DNA from 2 places in the Spirillospora sp. NPDC047418 genome. Region 2 is predicted to be linked to the other one. Evidence: riboswitches for the same ligand, from Rfam matches in the RefSeq annotation. Region 2 holds a riboswitch; the other holds the start of a gene.
The links. Region 2 has a riboswitch for glycine ahead of gcvP (aminomethyl-transferring glycine dehydrogenase). Riboswitches for the same ligand answer to the same signal wherever they lie in the genome.

Region 1 (3,393 bases), on a different contig from region 2:
TCGCCAACGACACCCCCTACGGGCTGTCCGGCTCGATCTGGACGCGGGACGTCGGGCGGGCCTTCCGCGCCGCCCGCGCCGTCGAGGCCGGGAACCTGTCGGTGAACTCGCACTCGTCCGTCCGGTACTGGACGCCGTTCGGCGGGTTCAAGCAGTCGGGCCTCGGCCGCGAGCTGGGCCCGGACGCCCTCGGCGCGTTCACCGAGACCAAGAACGTCTTCATCGCCACTTCGGAGGAGTAGGTGACATCGATGCAGCGTCTGGAGGGCCGGGTGGCCGTCGTGACCGGCGGTGCGAGCGGCATCGGCCTCGCCACCGCGCGCCGCTTCGCGCAGGAGGGCGCCCGGGTCGTCGTCGCGGACGTCGACGAGACCGCCGGCAAGACCGCGGCCGACGACCTGGACGGCCTGTTCGCCAAGGTGGACGTCACGAGCGAGGAAGAGGTCGAGGCGCTGTTCCGGACCGTCCACGAGACGTACGGGCGCATCGACGTCGCGTTCAACAACGCGGGCATCGCGCCACCGGACGACGACTCGATCCTGGAGACCGGCCTGGACGCGTGGAAGCGGGTCCAGGACGTCAACCTGACGAGTGTGTACCTGTGCTGCAAGTACGTCATCCCGTACATGGTCGAGCAGGGGAAGGGCTCGATCATCAACACGGCGTCGTTCGTGGCGGTGATGGGCGCGGCGACGTCCCAGATCTCCTACACCGCGTCCAAGGGCGGGGTACTGGCGATGTCGCGGGAGCTGGGCGTGCAGTTCGCGCGGCAGGGCGTCCGGGTGAACGCGCTGTGCCCGGGGCCCGTCAACACGCCGCTGCTCCAGGAACTGTTCGCGAAGGACCCGGAGCGGGCGGCGCGGCGGCTCGTCCACATCCCGGCGGGACGGTTCGCGGAGGCGTCGGAGATCGCCGCCGCCGTCGCGTTCCTGGCGTCGGACGACGCGTCCTTCATCACGGCCTCGGAGTTCCTCGTGGACGGCGGCATCTCGGGCGCCTACGTGACCCCCCTTTGATGCGGGCTGCTAAATCGGGCGAGCGTCATTGGCACGTGCCTGAATAGCCGGGCGACGCCCCACCCGCGCATCATGGGCTGATCTCACCCCGTCTGCCCGGAGGTCCACCTTGAAGCGCGGTCACGTAGGCATGCTGGTGCTCGTACTGGCGCTGAGCGGATGCGGCGGCTCCGACGGCGGGGACGCGGGCGCGTCGCCGCCGCCCACGCCGGCGGCCTCCGCACCGGCTTCGGCGCCGTCCGGCGCGTCGCCCGGCCGGGCCGGCACGCCGGCGCCCGAGGTGTCGAGGGCCACCGAGAAGTTCAACAACTGCATGACCAGGCAGGGTGTCGAACTGCCGAGCCCGAACCCGTCGACCACGCCCGACAAGAAGGACCTCGAAAAGATCAAGGCGGCCCTGCGGACGTGCGTGAAGTCGATGTCGGCGTCGCCGCCGCCGGCGGGCTGATCGGCGGGTGGTCGCGGGGCGGGGCCGCTGCTAGATTGGCGGCCAGCCGATGATCCCGTGCGGGAGAGTCCCATGCAGCCGGTGTGGGACGCCGAAGGAGCAAATCCTCCCCGGAACCTCTCAGGCCCACGGACCGCACGGGCAAGGCGACCTCTGGAAAGCGGGGACCCGGTCCCCCGCCGAAGGTGAAAACCCGCCGCCGCGCGGCGGGCGAAGCTCTCAGGCGCAGATGACAGAGGGGGAGGCACCGTAACGCCCGGTGCGCGAGTGGGACGATGGACCACGCGCGCCCGCGACGAAGGAGCCGAACCCATGTCCGCCGACCCGACCGCCGACTCGTCCGCCGATCCGAAGACCACGCCGCTGCACGACGTCCACCGCGACCTCGGCGCGAACATGGTCGACTTCGCCGGCTACCTGATGCCGCTGCGCTACCAGAGCGAGACCGCCGAGCACCAGGCCGTCCGCACCGGCGCCGGGCTGTTCGACCTGTCGCACATGGGGGAGATCTTCCTGTCCGGGCCGGGCGCGGGCGCCGCACTCGACTACGCGCTGGTCGGGAACCTGTCGCCGATGCCGATCGGCAAGGCCCGCTACACGATGATCTGCGCGCACGACGGCGGCGTCCTCGACGACCTGATCGTCTACCGGCTCGCCGACGAGACCTGGATGGTCGTGGCGAACGCCTCGAACACCGACGTCGTCCGAGACGCGCTGGTCGAGCGGGCCGCCGGCTACGAGGCCGCCGTGGACGACCGCACCGACGCGTACGGGCTGATCGCCCTGCAGGGGCCGCGCGCCCAGGAGATCCTCGAAGGGTTCACCGACGCGCCGGTCGCCGACCTCAAGTACTACGCCATCCTCGCCGGACGGGTCGCGGGCGCCGACGCGCTGATCGCCCGCACCGGGTACACGGGCGAGGACGGTTTCGAGCTGTTCGTGGACGCGTCCGACGCCGTCGCGGTGTGGCGGGCGTTCGCCGCCGTGGACGGGGTCGTCCCGGCGGGGCTCGCGGCGCGCGACTCGCTGCGCCTCGAAGCGGGCATGCCGCTGTACGGCAACGAGCTGACCGCCGAGACGACGCCGTTCGAGGCGGGCCTCGGCCGGGTCGTGAAGCTGGACAAGGCGGTCGATTTCGTGGGCAAGACCACCCTGGCGGCGCAGGCGCAGACCCCGCCTGGCCGTAGGCTCGTGGGACTGGTCGCGCGCGGGCGTCGCGCGCCGCGGAAGGGGTACCAGGTCGTCACGTCCGGCGGCACGCCGTGCGGGGTCGTGACGAGCGGCGCCCCTTCGCCCACACTGGGCAAGCCGATCGCCCTGGCCTACCTCGACAGCGGCGTCGAGCCGACGGGCCTGGCCGTGGACGTCCGCGGCCGGCCCGAGCCGGTGGACGTGGTCGACCTGCCGTTCTATACGCGTTCCTGAAAGAGAGAGAATCGTGAGCGTTCCGGAGCAGCTCCGCTACAGCGAAGAGCACGAGTGGGTGTCCGGCCTCGGCGGCGAGGACGGCATCGTCACCGTCGGCATCACCGCGCACGCCGCCGACGCCCTCGGAGAGATCGTCTACCTCGAGCTGCAGCCGGCGGAGGGCGACACCGTCGAGGCGGGCGAGCCGTGCGGCGAGGTCGAGTCCACCAAGTCGGTCAGCGACCTGTACTCCCCGGTCAGCGGCGAGATCACCGCGATCAACGGCTCCGTGGTGGACGAGCCGAAGGTCATCAACGACGACCCGTACGGCGAAGGCTGGCTCTTCAAGGTGCGGATCTCCGACGAGCCGGGCGACCTGCTCGACTCGGCGGCCTACGCGAAGCTGATCGAGGAAGCATGAGCCTCTACGACTCCCTCGCGGCAGCCGACCCGGAGGTCGCCGAGGCCGTCGGCGCGGAGCTGCGCCGCCAGCAGTCCACGCTGGAGATGATCGCGTCGGAG
Region 2 (3,393 bases):
CTCGACGTAGCCGGCGGCCTGGTCGATCGGCGCGAACGGGTGGATGTCCGCGAACTCCGGCCAGGTGATCGGCTCCATCTCGGCGGTGGCGTTCAGCTTCATCGTGCAGGAGCCGAGCGGGATCATGGAGCGGTCGAGCGCGATGTCCCGGTCCTGGAGGCGGCGCAGGTAGCGCAGCATCGCGGTCTCGGACCGGTGCGCGTGGAAGACCGGGTGGGTCAGGTAGGGGCTCTCGCGGCGCAGCGCGTCCGGGATGGCCTCCGCGGCGTCGCCGGCGGGGGCGGCGCCGAACGCCGCCAGGACGGCGGTGACGTGCTCGGGCAGGGTGGTCTCGTCGCAGGCGATCCCGACCCGGTCGGGGCCGTCCGGGCGCAGGTTGATCCCGCGTTGGCGGGCGGCGGCGACGACCTCGGCGGCCCGGCCGGGCACGCGGGCGAGCACGGTGTCGAAGAACGCGCCGTGCACGACCTCCACGCCGCCGGCGCGCAGCCCGGCGGCGATCTCGGCGGCGCGGCGGTGCGTGCGCTGCGCGATCGCGGCCAGCCCCTCGGGGCCGTGGTAGACCGCGTACATGCCCGCCATCACGGCGAGGAGCACCTGGGCGGTGCAGATGTTGCTGGTGGCCTTCTCGCGGCGGATGTGCTGCTCGCGGGTCTGCAGCGCCAGCCGGTAGGCGGTCGCGCCGTCCGCGTCGACGGACACGCCGACGAGCCGCCCGGGAAGCTGCCGCTGGATGCCCTCGCCGACCGCCATGTAGCCGGCGTGCGGGCCGCCGAACCCGTAGGGGACGCCGAACCGCTGCGCGGACCCCACGGCGATGTCGGCGCCGGACTCCCCCGGCGGGCGCAGCAGCGTCAGCGCGAGCAGGTCCGCGGCCACGACCGCCCGGGCGCCGCGCTCGTGCGCCCGTGCGATGACCGGCGCCAGGTCGCGGACGGCCCCGGACGCGCCCGGGTACTGCAGCAGCACGCCGAAGAAGTCGCCGTCGGGCAGCCCGCCGGACAGGTCGGCGGTCACCACCTCGATGCCGAGCGGGACCGCGCGGGTCCGGACGACCTCGATCGTCTGCGGCAGCGTGTCGGCGTCGACGAGGAACGTCCCCGGCTCCCGGCGCCCGGACACCCGGTGCGCGAGGGCCATCGCCTCGGCGGCGGCGGTCGCCTCGTCCAGCATGGACGCGTTCGCGACGGGCAGCCCGGTCAGGTCGGCGACCGCCGTCTGGAAGTTCAGCAGCGCCTCGAGCCGGCCCTGGGAGATCTCCGGCTGGTAGGGGGTGTAGGCGGTGTACCAGCCGGGGTTCTCCAGGACGTTCCGCTTGATCACGCCGGGGGTGGTCGTCCCGTGGTAGCCGAGCCCGATCATGGACGTCAGCACGGTGTTGCGGGACGCCAGCTCGCGGAGCCGGTCCAGCGCGGCGGGCTCGCTCAGCGCGTACGGCAGGGCCAGGGGGGCGGCGGTGCGGATCGCGGCGGGGACGGCGGCGTCGATCAGCGCCTCGGCGCCGGAGTAGCCGATGGCGGCCAGCATCCGGGCCTGCTCGTCCGGGCCGGGGCCGATGTGCCGGTCGGCGAACGCCGAACGCGGATGCTGCGGCGCGGCCACGGGGGCGAAGAACTGGGCGGTCATGGAGGGCCTCCTGGCTGCTGCGGTCGCTCAGGTCGGCCGCCGGCGCGGGCCGGCGGCAGGTCTCCCCCTCTGTCATCGGCACCTGAGAGCTTCACCCGCGCGGCGGGGTTTCCCCTTCGGTGAGCCGCCTTCCCCGGCAGCGGGGATCGACGCCTGCTTTCCAGAGGTGCCTCGCCCGAGCGGTCCTTTTGCCTGAGAGGTTCCGGGGAGGTTGCCCCTTCGGCGCCCCACGCTGGCCGCGTGGGGTCTCTCCCGCACAGGGTCGACGGCATGTCCTAGCGAAACCCTACCCAAAGACCGATCCCGGCCGTCGTCCCGCCCCGGCCCGGCCGGAGCCCCTCCCGCCGCCCGGACACGGGGCCGGCCGCGCCGCCCCCGGGTCGTACCGGCCGGTACGATGTGCTCACTCACCTGGGACAAGACGGACCTCGGGCCACGGGGGCGGAGATGGGGCTGCGGGGTGCACGCGCGACCGGCCGGACGCCGGCCCGGCACTCGACGGCGCGCCGCCGGTTCTGGGACGCTGATCACGATGACGGACGGTCGGGGCGGCGGTACGGCGTGACACAGACCCGCGACGGCACGGTGCGCCCGCGGCACGGCGCGACCGCCGGCGTGCCCGTCGACGAGCCCGCCCAGCCGGACCGGATCCGGCGGCCGGGCGACGCGATCAGGTTCGCCGGCTCGGTGGTGGGGCTGGCCGCGGTGATGCTGCTGGTGTCGATCGCGCAGCAGACCACGCACGGCCTGCAGACCGACATCGCGCAGGGCACCGCGCACGCGCCGCGGCTGCTGCTGACGCTGGCGACGCTGGTGTCCAGCTTCGGGGTGCTGGCCGCGCCGATCGCGTTCGCGGTCGAGCGGCTGTTCCACAAGGACGGGACGCGGGTCGCGATCGCGCTGCTGGCCGCCGTGATCGCGTTCGGCCTCACGGTGGGGCTGGACGACCTGGTGGTGCGGGCGGCGCCCGGCGGCGTGCTCGACTCGCTGATCTGGGGCGGCACCGAGACCGCGCCCGTGCACACCGACATCGCGCCGGTGATCGCGTTCGTCAGCGCGGTCGGGATGGCCGGCCGCACCCGCTGGCAGGCCGCGACCTGGACCATGATCGGGCTGGCGGCGCTGACCGGGCTCACCGCCTCCTACGCCTCCGTCGCCGCGCTCGCGGCCACCTACCTGCTCGGCCGCGCCATCGGCCACGGCACCCTGTACGCCGTCGGCACCCCGAACCCGCGGCCGCCGGGGGCGGCGGTCGTCGCGTCGCTGGAGCGGCTCGGGCTGCGGCCCAAGCGGGGCGCGCGGCTGGACGAGCCGTCCGACGACACCGAGGACGGCCGCCGCTACGGCGTCGTCCTGGCCCCGGGCACCGGCGCCGGGTACGGTGCCCGCCCGCCCGCCGGCCGCGGCGTCCACGGCGACTGGGACCTCGAGGTCCGCGTCCTGGACCGCGACCAGCAGACCGCCGGGCTGCTGTACCGGATCTGGCGGATGCTGCGGCTGCGCGGCGCCACGACCGGGCGGACGCTGCGGTCGCTGCGCCGGTCGCTGGAGCAGGAGTCGCTGATGGCGTACGCGGTGGACGCGGCGGGCGTCCGCACCCCGCGGCTCACCGGCACCTGCGAGGTCGGCACGGAGGCGGCGCTGCTGGCCTACGAGCACGTGCCGGGGCGGCGGCTCGGCGACGTCCCGGCCGAGGAGATCACCGACGATCTGCTGACCGACGTGTGGCGGCAGTTCCGGTCGCTGCAGGCGGGCCGGCTCGCGCAC

Region 1: it holds a riboswitch for glycine, as region 2 does, so the genes downstream of both, gcvT (glycine cleavage system aminomethyltransferase GcvT) here and gcvP (aminomethyl-transferring glycine dehydrogenase) in region 2, are expected to answer to the same signal.

What each region holds. Positions count from the first base shown of each region.
Region 1 covers NZ_JBEYTW010000031.1:54,732-58,124, forward strand. The annotation lists gene ABZ806_RS20710 (aldehyde dehydrogenase family protein) at 1-242, shown strand, start outside; gene ABZ806_RS20715 (3-oxoacyl-ACP reductase) at 252-1,016, shown strand; gene ABZ806_RS20720 (hypothetical protein) at 1,137-1,331, opposite strand; gene ABZ806_RS20725 (hypothetical protein) at 1,330-1,464, shown strand; glycine riboswitch at 1,515-1,610, shown strand; glycine riboswitch at 1,615-1,703, shown strand; gene gcvT (glycine cleavage system aminomethyltransferase GcvT) at 1,777-2,889, shown strand; gene gcvH (glycine cleavage system protein GcvH) at 2,903-3,292, shown strand; gene glyA (serine hydroxymethyltransferase) at 3,289-3,393, shown strand, end outside.
Region 2 covers NZ_JBEYTW010000028.1:43,971-47,363, reverse strand. The annotation lists gene gcvP (aminomethyl-transferring glycine dehydrogenase) at 1-1,626, opposite strand, end outside; glycine riboswitch at 1,686-1,796, opposite strand; glycine riboswitch at 1,797-1,891, opposite strand; gene ABZ806_RS19410 (lysylphosphatidylglycerol synthase transmembrane domain-containing protein) at 2,188-3,393, shown strand, end outside.